3 regions of the Lysinibacillus sp. fls2-241-R2A-57 genome follow, and region 1 is predicted to be linked to each of the others. Evidence: riboswitches for the same ligand, from Rfam matches in the RefSeq annotation. Region 1 holds a riboswitch; each other region holds the start of a gene.
What was found. Region 1 has a riboswitch for S-adenosylmethionine ahead of QRN68_RS13270 (O-acetylhomoserine aminocarboxypropyltransferase/cysteine synthase family protein). Riboswitches for the same ligand answer to the same signal wherever they lie in the genome.
Positions count from the first base shown of each region.

Region 1 (3,965 bases):
CCAGTCTATCTCTTCACTTTTTAAAAAAGCTCATTCCCTGTAGCAGCAGAGAATGAGCACAAATTATATGAGGGATAATTAACTAGCTTTTGCTAGCAATTTATAACGATATTTTGTTAATGCTTGTTGTACTAGTCCTATTTCTTCTTGCGTAAGATTTGGTATTGCATACGTACGTTCAACTAATTGGAATGTACCGTATTTTAAGTAATACTCTGTCGCAGGTAGAGGTATATGACTTGCTCCATAGCTTTTATAAGCTTCGAAAACTTCTTTTACTGTATAATCTTCCTCTTTGGCATAAATGATTTCCTGAAAAGCAGAATGTCCAAAGGTTTGTTGCCATTTACTATCAACCGATGCAAGTATGTTTTGAATGGACATGTTGTTCACAAACACATGACCTTCATTTAACTCATAAATAAGATAAGATGCAATGTTTTGTGCACTATAAACATTTCCCATTGAAAACACTCCTTTATCATCAGTTTTTAGTTAAGAGTAGTTGCGGGCTGAGCAACTACCCCTCTTCACATATTCAAAAGTGGGGGAGCACTTTGAAAACAAATTGGTTCTAGGTTGGTAGCCTTTAGAACGTTTAACTTATTTCCTAGTATAATACAAGGATTTAAATAAATCAATAATACTTATAAAATTACTAGGTATTATTCGTGAATATTTTCAAATATCTTACCGAATGAGGCAAGCGGTTGATGCCGCAACGTTTTACGTATTACCAAATGAGGCCTATCGAATGAGAAAATACGTAAACGCTACAACATTAGCCAATTTTCATTAAGCTTCTATTGTTTGTTGAGAAGCTGTTACTTGTTCAATAGCTTGTTCTAAATCTGCAATAATGTCCTCTACTGCCTCTAAACCGATTGATAAGCGAATGAGCGACTCGGTTACGCCAGTTTGGATTAACTCTTCAGCTGATAGTTGCTGATGCGTAGTAGATGCCGGATGAATAATTAATGATTTGGCATCCCCTACATTTGCTACGTGCGAGAATAATTTCACACTATCAATTAGTTTACGCCCTGCTTCACGTCCACCTTTAATACCGAATGTAAGCACTGAACCGAAGCCATTTCTCAAATATTTTTTTGCTAAATCATGAGTAGGAAAATCTTCTAAGCCATTGTAATTTACATATTCCACAGATGGGTGGTTTCGTAAATATTCAGCTACTGCCAATGCATTTTCATTGTGTTTTGGAATACGCAAATGAAGCGTTTCTAAACCTTGTAATAAATTAAATGCTGCATCTGCACTCAACGTTGGTCCAAAGTCGCGTAGTAATTGTACACGCAGTTTTGTGGCAAATGCAGCCTCTGCTGTGTCAATACCATAACGCAAACCGTGATAAGAAGCATCTGGCTCAGTAAAGCCTGGGAAACGTCCACGAGTCCAATCAAACTTTCCTGCATCTACTACAACGCCGCCTAAAGTTGTACCATGTCCGCCAATCCATTTTGTTGCGGAATGAACGACGATATCTGCACCGTAGTCAATTGGTGTAGAGCCATATGGTGAAGCAAATGTGCTATCAATAATTAATGGTAAGCCGTTTTCATGTGCTATATTCGCTACTGCTTCGATGTCTAGCACTTTTAAACTTGGGTTACCGTAAATTTCAGCGAACACCGCTTTTGTTTTATCAGTAATAGCTGCTCGGAAATTTTCTGGATTTGTTTCATCTACAAAATTCGTTTTAATACCGTAGTTTGGTAGTGTATTGGCAAATAAGTTATAAGTACCTCCATATAAAGAGCTAGCTGCGACAATTTCATCCCCTGCCCCTGCAAGATTTAAAATTGAAAATGCAATAGCTGCTGCACCAGATGAAAGTGCTACCACTGCTGTACCGCCTTCTAATAAAGCGACGCGTTTTTCAAAAACATCTACAGTTGGGTTTGTAATTCGTGTGTAAATATTGCCAGCTTCCTCTAAGGCAAAAAGACGTTGCGCATGAGCAGTGTCTTTAAAAACGAATGCCGTTGAGCGATATACGGGCACTGTACGAGATCCTGTTACCGGGTCTGGCTCCTGGCCACCGTGTAACAGCAATGTTTCTGGTTTAAAATTTGTCATTATATACCTCCAAATGGTTATTTTTTTACGATGGTACCGGAGATGAGGAGGATTTTTTCAGTAGAAAACAAAAACCCTCTTCAGTAAGAAGAGGGTTGCGGTTGCAAGTTTTCCTCCCCTTATCTGCCAGATCCAAGTAAGAATCTGTAGGAATTAGCACCTTAGCAAGTTTGTCACTTACTGGTTGCCGGGCATCATAGGGCCTATCCCTCCGCCGCTCTTGATAAGAGTATGTGATTCAATTTCCATCGTTGTTACAAAGTATAAACACAGACTTTTTTTCTGTCAACACTAAAATTTTATTTTTTCCGAAACTTCTGTCTGTTTATATACGTATTACGAACGCATACACTATTTTAGTATTTATTGGTTTATCACCAAAAGTTTGGGATGAAATTTGTTAAAACGTATGCCATTTATCTTCATTCAGTAGAAGACCCCCACCTCTGAAAGCGGAATGAATTGTACGGGCACAATTCAAAAATCCGGACGCATTGTTTATCTGTGCGAAAGCGTAGCGACAGCGACAGCAATGCGCCCAGCCGGAACGGAAATCAATCCCACGTTATGGTGATGAGCCTATTTATTTCGAAAGGAGGACTTTTATGGTAAAAGCCGTTATCATTTTTCTACTTGTTGGTTATTTAATTGGCTGTATCCACGGCTCTAAAGTAGCGCAGTTTTTATCCGGGGTAGATTTAAAAAAGACTGGGCATGGCAATGCAGGTGCTTCCAATGCAACTCTTTCTCTTGGATGGAAATACGGCGTATTAGTTGCACTTATCGATATCGGTAAAGGTGTAGCAGCTATTATAGGCGCCCATTTCTATCTAGCAGATGCAACACACTTAACAGAAGTACAAGTTTGGTTCTTAAGCTATGTCATAGCTGCTGGTGTCATCCTAGGTCATAATTTTCCATTTCACATGGGCTTCAATGGCGGTAAAGGAACTGCATCAATCATAGGAATATTACTTGCAGTTGATTGGAAAATTGGTTTATTTGCACTTATTTTATTTGTTATTTTTTCTTTCGTGACGAACTATTTAATTGTCGGTGTACTTGAATTTTATCTTGTTTTTTGTACAGCAACATATTTATGGATTCCTGGAGTAGGCCCAACGATTATAGCTCTACTACTTTTTAGCATAGCAATCATTTTGCATATCGAAAATATCAAACGCTTAATTCAGGGAACTGAGCCAAAAGTGACTTCTGCATTTAAGAAAAAGAAATAATATTACTTTAGGGTTTTTGTCCTTTCTATGACCACATATTTTCTCGCAATCGCCTATTATTGCTATAACTAGAGAGTATTTCATATAAGATTTTTATTTACAATAAATATACAAATTACTTTCTTAAAAAAGCATATTACTAGCCGATGTTATGGAAAATAATAGTTATTGATAGAAGAAAGGATGAAAAAAGTATGTCTACTTCTGAACAAGCAAAACCGAAACGTAATTTGAAACCGCTCTGGATTGGATTAGCCTTTGCTTCACTGATTATCATTACTTTTTTACCTAACAACGGCGATTTACCTATAGCTGGACAACGAGCCTTGGCCATCTTAGCTTTCGCAGTCATCCTTTGGGTTACAGAAGCAGTATCCTATCCCGTTAGCTCTACCATGATTATTGCACTCGTTACAATTTTATTAGGTCTAGCTCCGTCAATGGAAGATCCAACGACACAACTTGGAACATCAGAAGCGCTAAAATTGGCATTAAGCGGGTTTAGCAATTCTGCAGTTGCACTAGTAGCCGCAGCTCTTTTCCTAGCAGCAGCTATGCAAATTACCAATTTACATAAACGTCTTGCGCTATGGATACTTTCACTAGTTGGGACAAAAACAAAAGCCATTG
Region 1 is NZ_JARVRU010000076.1:24,586-28,550, reverse strand. Features, by position in the region: gene QRN68_RS13275 (hypothetical protein) at 79-465, opposite strand; gene QRN68_RS13270 (O-acetylhomoserine aminocarboxypropyltransferase/cysteine synthase family protein) at 796-2,097, opposite strand; SAM riboswitch class I at 2,214-2,327, opposite strand; gene QRN68_RS13265 (glycerol-3-phosphate acyltransferase) at 2,703-3,335, shown strand; gene QRN68_RS13260 (DASS family sodium-coupled anion symporter) at 3,530-3,965, shown strand, end outside.

Region 2 (3,965 bases), on a different contig from region 1:
GCTGCATTTCTGCTATGAGCTTAGCAATTTTTAATGCATTTTCTTCATAATCTTGTGAAAGTCTATTCAATTCCTCAGTAAAATAATTGATGTCCTCAATTAATGCGTTGATCGTAGCTTGATGTATTTTAATTACTTCTTGAATCATTTTTTCTCTCTTAGAACTTACTTTACGTTGCTTTCCACCAGTAAGATATTTAACACCTGTATAAACTCCCACTCCTCCAACAATAAGAACCCCGATTCCTGTAAGCATACTTGAAAAGCCTAATAGTCCACCAAAACCAAAAGCAGCTAAACCTGATGTAATACCTGCTGCACTTAACCCAACTACACTGCCACTAATATAAATAGCAGCAACAGGTACTCCAACCGCAGCACCGCCTGCAATTAAACTTTTTATATTTTTTTCAAATTCTTTTTCTGAAATCTGCCCATCAATTAATTTCTCATCATTAATAATTACAGATTCGATAAAATCAATTTTCTCTTTTAAATTCCCAGATAAGTTTAATAGACCGCCTGCGTAAATTAAATTTATATTATTACTAGCCTTTGACTTATCTCTTGAGCGCGTTAATCTTATAATATCTTTTAACAATGAATATTGAACATTATCAATATTACCGTAAGGAGCTGTAATAACTGTCGTCTGAAGCATTTCTTCAAAATCTGCATTATCAGATACAATAAACCTTTTAATCTCTTGTCTCATTTCTGGCTTAAAATTCAATTGTGTCATTAACCCTAAAATTTCGGAAAAGGGTGCAGATAAAAGATTCCCCATTACTTTTTTCTCATATGCAACTAACGTTTTCAAATAATTTATTTGAACTTTCACATCCATTTCTTCTAAAGCTAAAGTTCTATCTGTTGTACATTTAACAGATAAATCCTTTAACTTTTCATGTCTATTTTTCATTTCATTTAAAAAAACTTGTGTTTCAGGAAGTTTAAATGCCGTACCCGACAAATTAACGGTCTTACCTAAACAAGTAACTGTCAACTTTTTATTTGTTAATTCTACTCGCTCAATTTTTTCAAAAGGAATATGGATCGGATTCGCCCCAATCTCTTTACAATATAAACTAGAGGTAGTAACTATAAATCCGTCATCCCCTTTTCCGAATATTGTAGTGTCAACATAAACTCTAATCATGTTTTCAAAAACGCCTGGTGCTATAGAATTTAAAGCAACTTTAATTTTTTTCTCTGGAATATCACCTCTTAAATATACCTTTCCCTTACTATTAATTTGAGGTACCTCTTTCTTAATATATTCAACTAATTTAATTTCTTCTTCGTGCATCTCTAACACCCCTCAACAATAATAATATTACTTTTTTACAGTGGTTTTAAAACTTCTATATTTTCACTTCAATTCAGTAACCACATTAGACAAATTATAACAAATACAAAGGACAATTTATGTCCTTTTAGAATTTATTGGCTTAATTCCTTAAAACACCACCAATAAATTGGTTATGTTTATATAATTTTTAAATAGCTGTATTAATATACTCCTCTGTTAGGATAGATGTAGTAGAATACTTTAGTGTTATAGTTAAGTAAATAACATGAAGATATATGACACAACATGCTTTGATACCAAGATTAAAGACGAGCAGCAGAATCAAGACAAAGGTAAAAAGTGAGGTCAATTACTTTAATTGACATGACAAATAAAGCTACACTGTTTACATTCATGAGAAGGAGAAGTCCTTCTCTTTTTTTAAAAGCCTCTTTTTTTCGCAATAATTTACCACTTTATGAATTAATCCTCTTTTTTTACTTTGGTATCCTTAAAGTGGGCTTTTTTTTCTTAAAAAAGTTTTATGTAACTTTGAAATAATATTTGATTAAAACATGTTGCAAATATAGATGTTTTAATTTAAACTTTTATTATTGTGCAAAAAATAATATATTTTTTCTTCTTATCAAGAGAGATGGAGGGACTGGCCCTATGAGATCTCGGCAGCGGAACTTAGTGATTAAGTTACTGTGCCAAATCCAGCAAGCAATGGCTTGATAGATAAGAGGAGTGTTTTATAAATATAAGACCTCTTCTTGTTATTTCAAGAAGAGGTCTTTTTTTAGAAAAAAATGGACAAGGACGTATCCATTTTAATTTTTGGAGGTAGAACAATGAAGAAAGAGAATCCATGGGCACTGATCCCATTTGTTGTTTTTTTAATTTTATTTATTGGTTCAGGGGTTATTACAGGTGATTTTTATGCCTTTCCTGTCATTGTAGCCATTTCCATTTCGGGCGCTGTGGCTCTGGCGATGAATCGAAAAGAATCGTTTTCGCGAAAAGTTGATATTTTTTGCAAAGGCGCAGGAAATTTAAATGTCATGATGATGGTTGTTATTTTTCTCTTGGCTGGAGCCTTTTCATCAGTAGCAAAAGGCATGGGGGCAGTAGACTCCACTGTCAACTTTGCTTTATCGGTCATTCCGCAAAACCTGCTTGTCGTAGGCTTGTTCATCATTGCCTGCTTTATCTCCCTATCAATGGGTACATCAGTGGGAACGATTGTTGCACTGGCGCCAATTGGAGTTGGGATAAGCGAGCACATCGAGCTTTCCATGGCTTTAGTAATGGCAGCGATTGTTGGCGGTTCGATGTTTGGCGATAATTTATCCATTATTTCAGATACGACAATTACTGCCGTTCGTTCACAAGGCGCACAAATGAAGGATAAATTTAAGGTGAATTTTTGGATTGTGTTGCCGGCAGCGATTATAACGAGCATTATTTTAGGAGTTATCACAATGGGTGAAACGGCACAAGTAGAGCATTTAAGCTATAGTTGGATAAAAATTGTTCCCTATGTTCTGGTTATTATTTTAGCATTAGCTGGAATGAATGTTTTCCTTGTTCTGACATTTGGGATTGTTCTAGCCGGGGCTGTTGGCTTAGCAGATGGCAGCTATCATTTAATGAGCCTTATGCAAACGATTGGCGATGGAATGTCAGGCATGTATGAAATGGCATTTCTTGCGATATTAATAGCTGGAATGGTGGAGGTTATTAAGTTTAACGGAGGAATTGACTTCCTACTTCACCTTGCAACACGAAGAATTAAATCGAAAAAGGGTGCTGAATTTGGGATTGCCGGCCTTGTTGGCCTAACAAATTTATCTACGGCCAATAATACGATTGCTATTTTAATTGCTGGCCCACTTGCAAAAAACATTGCTGACCAATATGGGATTGAGCCGAGAAAGTCCGCAAGTATTTTAGATATTTTCTCCTGTACTATCCAAGGTCTTCTGCCATATGGAGCCCAATTCCTTGCAGCTGCAAGCGTAGCCGGAATATCGCCAGTGAGTATCCTGCAATACTCTTACTATCCAATCTTGATAGGGATTTGCGGGATTATCGCTATCCTTATTGGATACCCGAAACAGAAGAAAGCCTGAACTTTATCACTTTAATGTGATGGGTGTAGCTTTAGAAAATATTGATCTTACATTGCAATAATCCAATTGTTTTGAGAAAAGATTAATCAAAACGATTGGATTTTTTATTTGATGCTATTCTATTTTAAAAAAACAACACTAACGTCGCATAAATTTTAATTAAATTTTCTGTTTTCTACTTCTTTCGTTTTTAAAGAAAATGAAAGACACTAAAATAGAGAAGTAAACATTCATTTTTTTCTATAACCTTTAACTGGGGCAACGGACAGTTCAAAATCCTTAGGGTACCGTATTTCCTTCAATTTCCTGAAGCCAAATACGTGCAGGTGTTGCTTTTAAGTACCTACTAATTTGTAAGTACGTCCGTGAACTATTTGTGTGAAGCTGTGCTAGTACGTTTAAGCAGTAAACGATCATCGCAATGTACACCTGATTATACATAGCTTGCTCGCTTTGCCCGTAGAACTTTTAATGTTCAGATGCTGTTTCATCCATTTGAAAAACAGTTCGATTGCCCAGCGTGATTTATACAGTTCAGC
Region 2 is NZ_JARVRU010000035.1:9,177-13,141, reverse strand. Features, by position in the region: gene QRN68_RS07235 (hypothetical protein) at 1-1,309, opposite strand, end outside; SAM riboswitch class I at 1,932-2,039, shown strand; gene QRN68_RS07230 (Na+/H+ antiporter NhaC family protein) at 2,146-3,426, shown strand; partial or broken gene QRN68_RS07225 (transposase) at 3,706-3,965, opposite strand, start outside.
Region 2: it holds a riboswitch for S-adenosylmethionine, as region 1 does, so the genes downstream of both, QRN68_RS07230 (Na+/H+ antiporter NhaC family protein) here and QRN68_RS13270 (O-acetylhomoserine aminocarboxypropyltransferase/cysteine synthase family protein) in region 1, are expected to answer to the same signal.

Region 3 (3,965 bases), on a different contig from region 1:
CTACTGATAATGCTAGCAATAGCAACAGCCAAAACGCTACTACTAATACAAACAATAGCAACAGCCAAAATGCTACTACAAATACAAGCAATAACAACAGTCAAAACGCTGCAAATAATGCAAGCGATAAAAACAGTCAAAATGCTGCAATGAATGGAAGTAATTGCAATAGCGGAAATACTGCTAATAATGCAAGTAATAACCTTAGCCAAAATTCTGCTACTAATACTAGCAATAACAACAGCCAAAATGCTGCTACTAATACTAGCAATAACAACAGCCAAAATGCTGCTACTAATACAAACAATAACAACAGCCAAAATGCTGCTACTAACTCTAGCAATAACAACAGCCAAAATGCTGCTACTAATACTAGCAATAACAACAGCCAAAATGCTGCTACTAATACAAACAATAACAACAGCCAAAATTCTGCTACTAATACAAACAATAACAACAGCCAAAATGCTGCTACTAACTCTAGCAATAACAACAATCAAAATGCTGCTACTAATACAAACAATAACAACAGCCAAAATTCTGCTACTAATGCGAGCGATAAAAACAGTCAAAATGCGGCTACTAATACTAGCAATAATAACAATCAAAATGCTGCTACTAATGCGAGCGATAAAAACAGTCAAAATGCTGCTACTAATACAAACAATAACAACAGCCAAAATGCTACTACTAATACAAACAATAACAACAGTCAAAATGCTGCTACTAATGCGAGCGATAAAAACAGTCAAAATGCTGCTACTAATACTAGCAATAATAACAATCAAAATGCTACTACTAATGCGAGCGATAAAAACAGTCAAAATGCGGCTACTAATACTAGCAATAACAACAGCCAAAATGCGGCTACTAATACTAGCAATAACAACAGCCAAAATGCGGCTACTAATACTAGCAATAACAACAATCAAAATGCTGCTACTAATGCGAGTGATAAAAACAGTCAAAATGCTGCTACTAATACTAGCAATAACAACAGTCAAAATACTGCTACTAATGCGAGCGATAAAAACAGCCAAAATGCTGCAAAGAACGAAAGTAATACAAAAAATCAAAATGTATCTATCAATGAACATCCGCCAAAAAATTAGCAACATATTCGGATAAAAAAATGATGACCACGAAATAATCAAGGTCATCATTTTACTTTACAATCGAGAGTTTATAAAAACCATGCGCTTATATATGATATTCAATTTCATCAACGAAATCCCATTCATATGGTGTTTCTTGGTAAACATAGTAGTTCAACCAGTTTGAGAATAATAAATGTGTATGGGCACGCCATGTATTATTCGGTTCTTTTGATGGATCATCATTTGGGAAGTAATTCACTGGAACTGCAATATCCAATCCTTTTGCAACATCACGACTATATTCATCTGCTAATGTTGTCGCATCATATTCAAGGTGGCCTGTAATCATAATGTTTTTATTATCCTTCGATTGCACAATAAAGACACCCGCATCTTCTGAATACGATAATAAACGTAGATCAGGATGGTTGCGGACTTCCTCAATGGAAACTGATGTATAACGTGAATGTGGAGCCGTAAATAAATCACTGAAGCCACGTACTAAATCCACTGTTAAATCCGTAATGACATGGGAATAAACACCTGAACATTTAGCAGGAAGCTCAATTTTGCCAATACCGTAATGATGGTATAACGCTGCTTGTGCACCCCAACATATATGAAGGATCGATGTTACGTTCTTTTTGGACCAATCCATGATTTCTGATATTTCCTGCCAGTAGTTCACATCTTCAAATGCCATTTTTTCTACTGGTGCTCCCGTAATAATCATGCCATCATAGCGGCGATGGCGAATTTGATGAAAGGTCGTGTAAAATAACTGTAAATGTGATTTACTAACATTTTTTGATTCATGCGTAGCAGTATTTAAAAATGTAATATTGACTTGTAATGGTGTGTTACCTAATAAACGTAGTAATTGTAGCTCTGTTTTTTCTTTTTCTGGCATTAAATTTAAAATTAATATATTTAACGGACGAATTTGTTGGGTTTTCGCTCTATCCTCTTCCATTACGAAGATTTTTTCCTCACGTAAATGTTCTCCAGCTGGTAAGTTTTTCGGAATATTAATTGGCATCTTGCATTCCCCTCTCTTTTATTTCTCTCTTTCTAACATCAATTAGTGCCTTAGTATCCATGCACAAAGCTCATAAAATCTTTTATCGAATTAAATTAAAAAATCCCCCTCATTCCATTTGAGATAGAATGAGAAGGATTTTTTACCACGTTCACTCTTATCTCTCAAAGGATCAAACCTTCGCTGGAATTAGCACCTTTCTAACTTTTTTTGTTAGAGGTTGCTGAAGCGTCATCGGGCCAAATCCCTCAGCTTCTCTTGATAAGATTATTTAATTAAAATGAATTGTAACATGAACAATTAGGAATTTCAATAATACATAGAATATTTTGTTATTAACATGCATGTTCTACTATGAATTGATGAACACTATTCTTGATGCAAACCATGTTTACACGATGAAATATTATGAGATTCCTAATAGCTTTAATTTTGGAGTAATACATTTACTATTGGGATTTAGATCGCATTTATGTAGAAATGGAAAATCAAAGTTATTGCGTTTGCATGTGGAACATTGATGAATATGAAATTCGATGGACGTTATTTATTGATATTCCAGATGAGGACGGTGGAACTCATAGTGAACCAATTAATGAAGGTATAACTGACTTTGATTCTTCTGAAGATGAACGCGAGATGAAATTTAATCTATCCGAATGGGAAGAAGAAATGAAGGAAAGCAATTTGTTTCATTGGTACTGAATTTTCTAAAGGATGAAATTAATGAATGTGATGGTGCAAGTGAAGACAGTGGAGTACACGTTGATTTAAGAAATTGTAACTATTATGTTTTAGGTCGTAAATGGACAGAAGTAATTGAAGAATTCCTAAAAAAATGGCTATGGATTCTACTTTACAGGTGCAGACGGACATTGGACTAATATCTATAAATATAAAAGTTTAGTACCACAAATTTAAGTGAAAGTCGTCATAGCAACTATAAACCGCGTTGACTGAAGATGAGATCAATGAGCTATTGAAATAAAACAATCTACATGTTCCTTTGAGAATGATGAGACGGTTACTTATTTATTTGATAAGTTTAAAGATGACTTTATAGGCTTATCTAATATGATCGAGGAAGTTGAAAATAAATTATCAATTTACACTGTAAAGTTTACGGATTTGATATTTTTAAAAAATTTATTTAGATAATATCTATCTTAATTCCTCCAATAATATGTTTACTAGTGTAATTTTCTTATTCTCATTTATACATTATCTATGTATCTATTTAGTAGATTTTCAGCTTCAAAAAAATTAAGACTTACTTTACGTGTTCTTTCAGATGAAATTTCATTTTCCAACACCCCTAAATGTGTTAGATTGGCTATTTCATTTTTAAAAACTGGTAAATGGAATGTAAAGTCATTAATCTCTAGTAACATTAAAAAACCACCAAACATTGTGTGATAACCTTTAATTTCAATTTCGCTTTCTGATAATAATTTTTTAATTACGGACACCTTTAAATCGTATAATTTGGACTGTCTAGTTTTAGCAGCCTGTACAAATGAATGGTTTTTCAAATGATAATTATCCTTCTTAGTATCACGACTTACTTTAGCTGATTTATTGATTAAATAAAGTGACTCAGCAATATTTTGTAATGTAATAGGGTGTTCCGTAACTTTACGCTTTTTTATCTCTACACAGTTGTCAATGTGATATAAAACATAATTGCCCCATTTGGAGTTTACATATAACTTTGCTGTAGCGTCATATTGCGATTCATCAAACGGTTTTAAACCTAATTCATTTTTCAATTTAGTTTTAGTGTAGTAACCTTCCTCGATATTCTTCCACGAATGAAAATGCGGTACTTC
Region 3 is NZ_JARVRU010000016.1:76,313-80,277, forward strand. Features, by position in the region: gene QRN68_RS03300 (GerAB/ArcD/ProY family transporter) at 1-1,112, shown strand, start outside; gene metA (homoserine O-acetyltransferase MetA) at 1,201-2,136, opposite strand; SAM riboswitch class I at 2,291-2,404, opposite strand; gene QRN68_RS03310 (hypothetical protein) at 2,644-2,841, shown strand; gene QRN68_RS03315 (hypothetical protein) at 2,832-3,020, shown strand; gene QRN68_RS03320 (YkyB family protein) at 3,351-3,965, opposite strand, start outside.
Region 3: it holds a riboswitch for S-adenosylmethionine, as region 1 does, so the genes downstream of both, metA (homoserine O-acetyltransferase MetA) here and QRN68_RS13270 (O-acetylhomoserine aminocarboxypropyltransferase/cysteine synthase family protein) in region 1, are expected to answer to the same signal.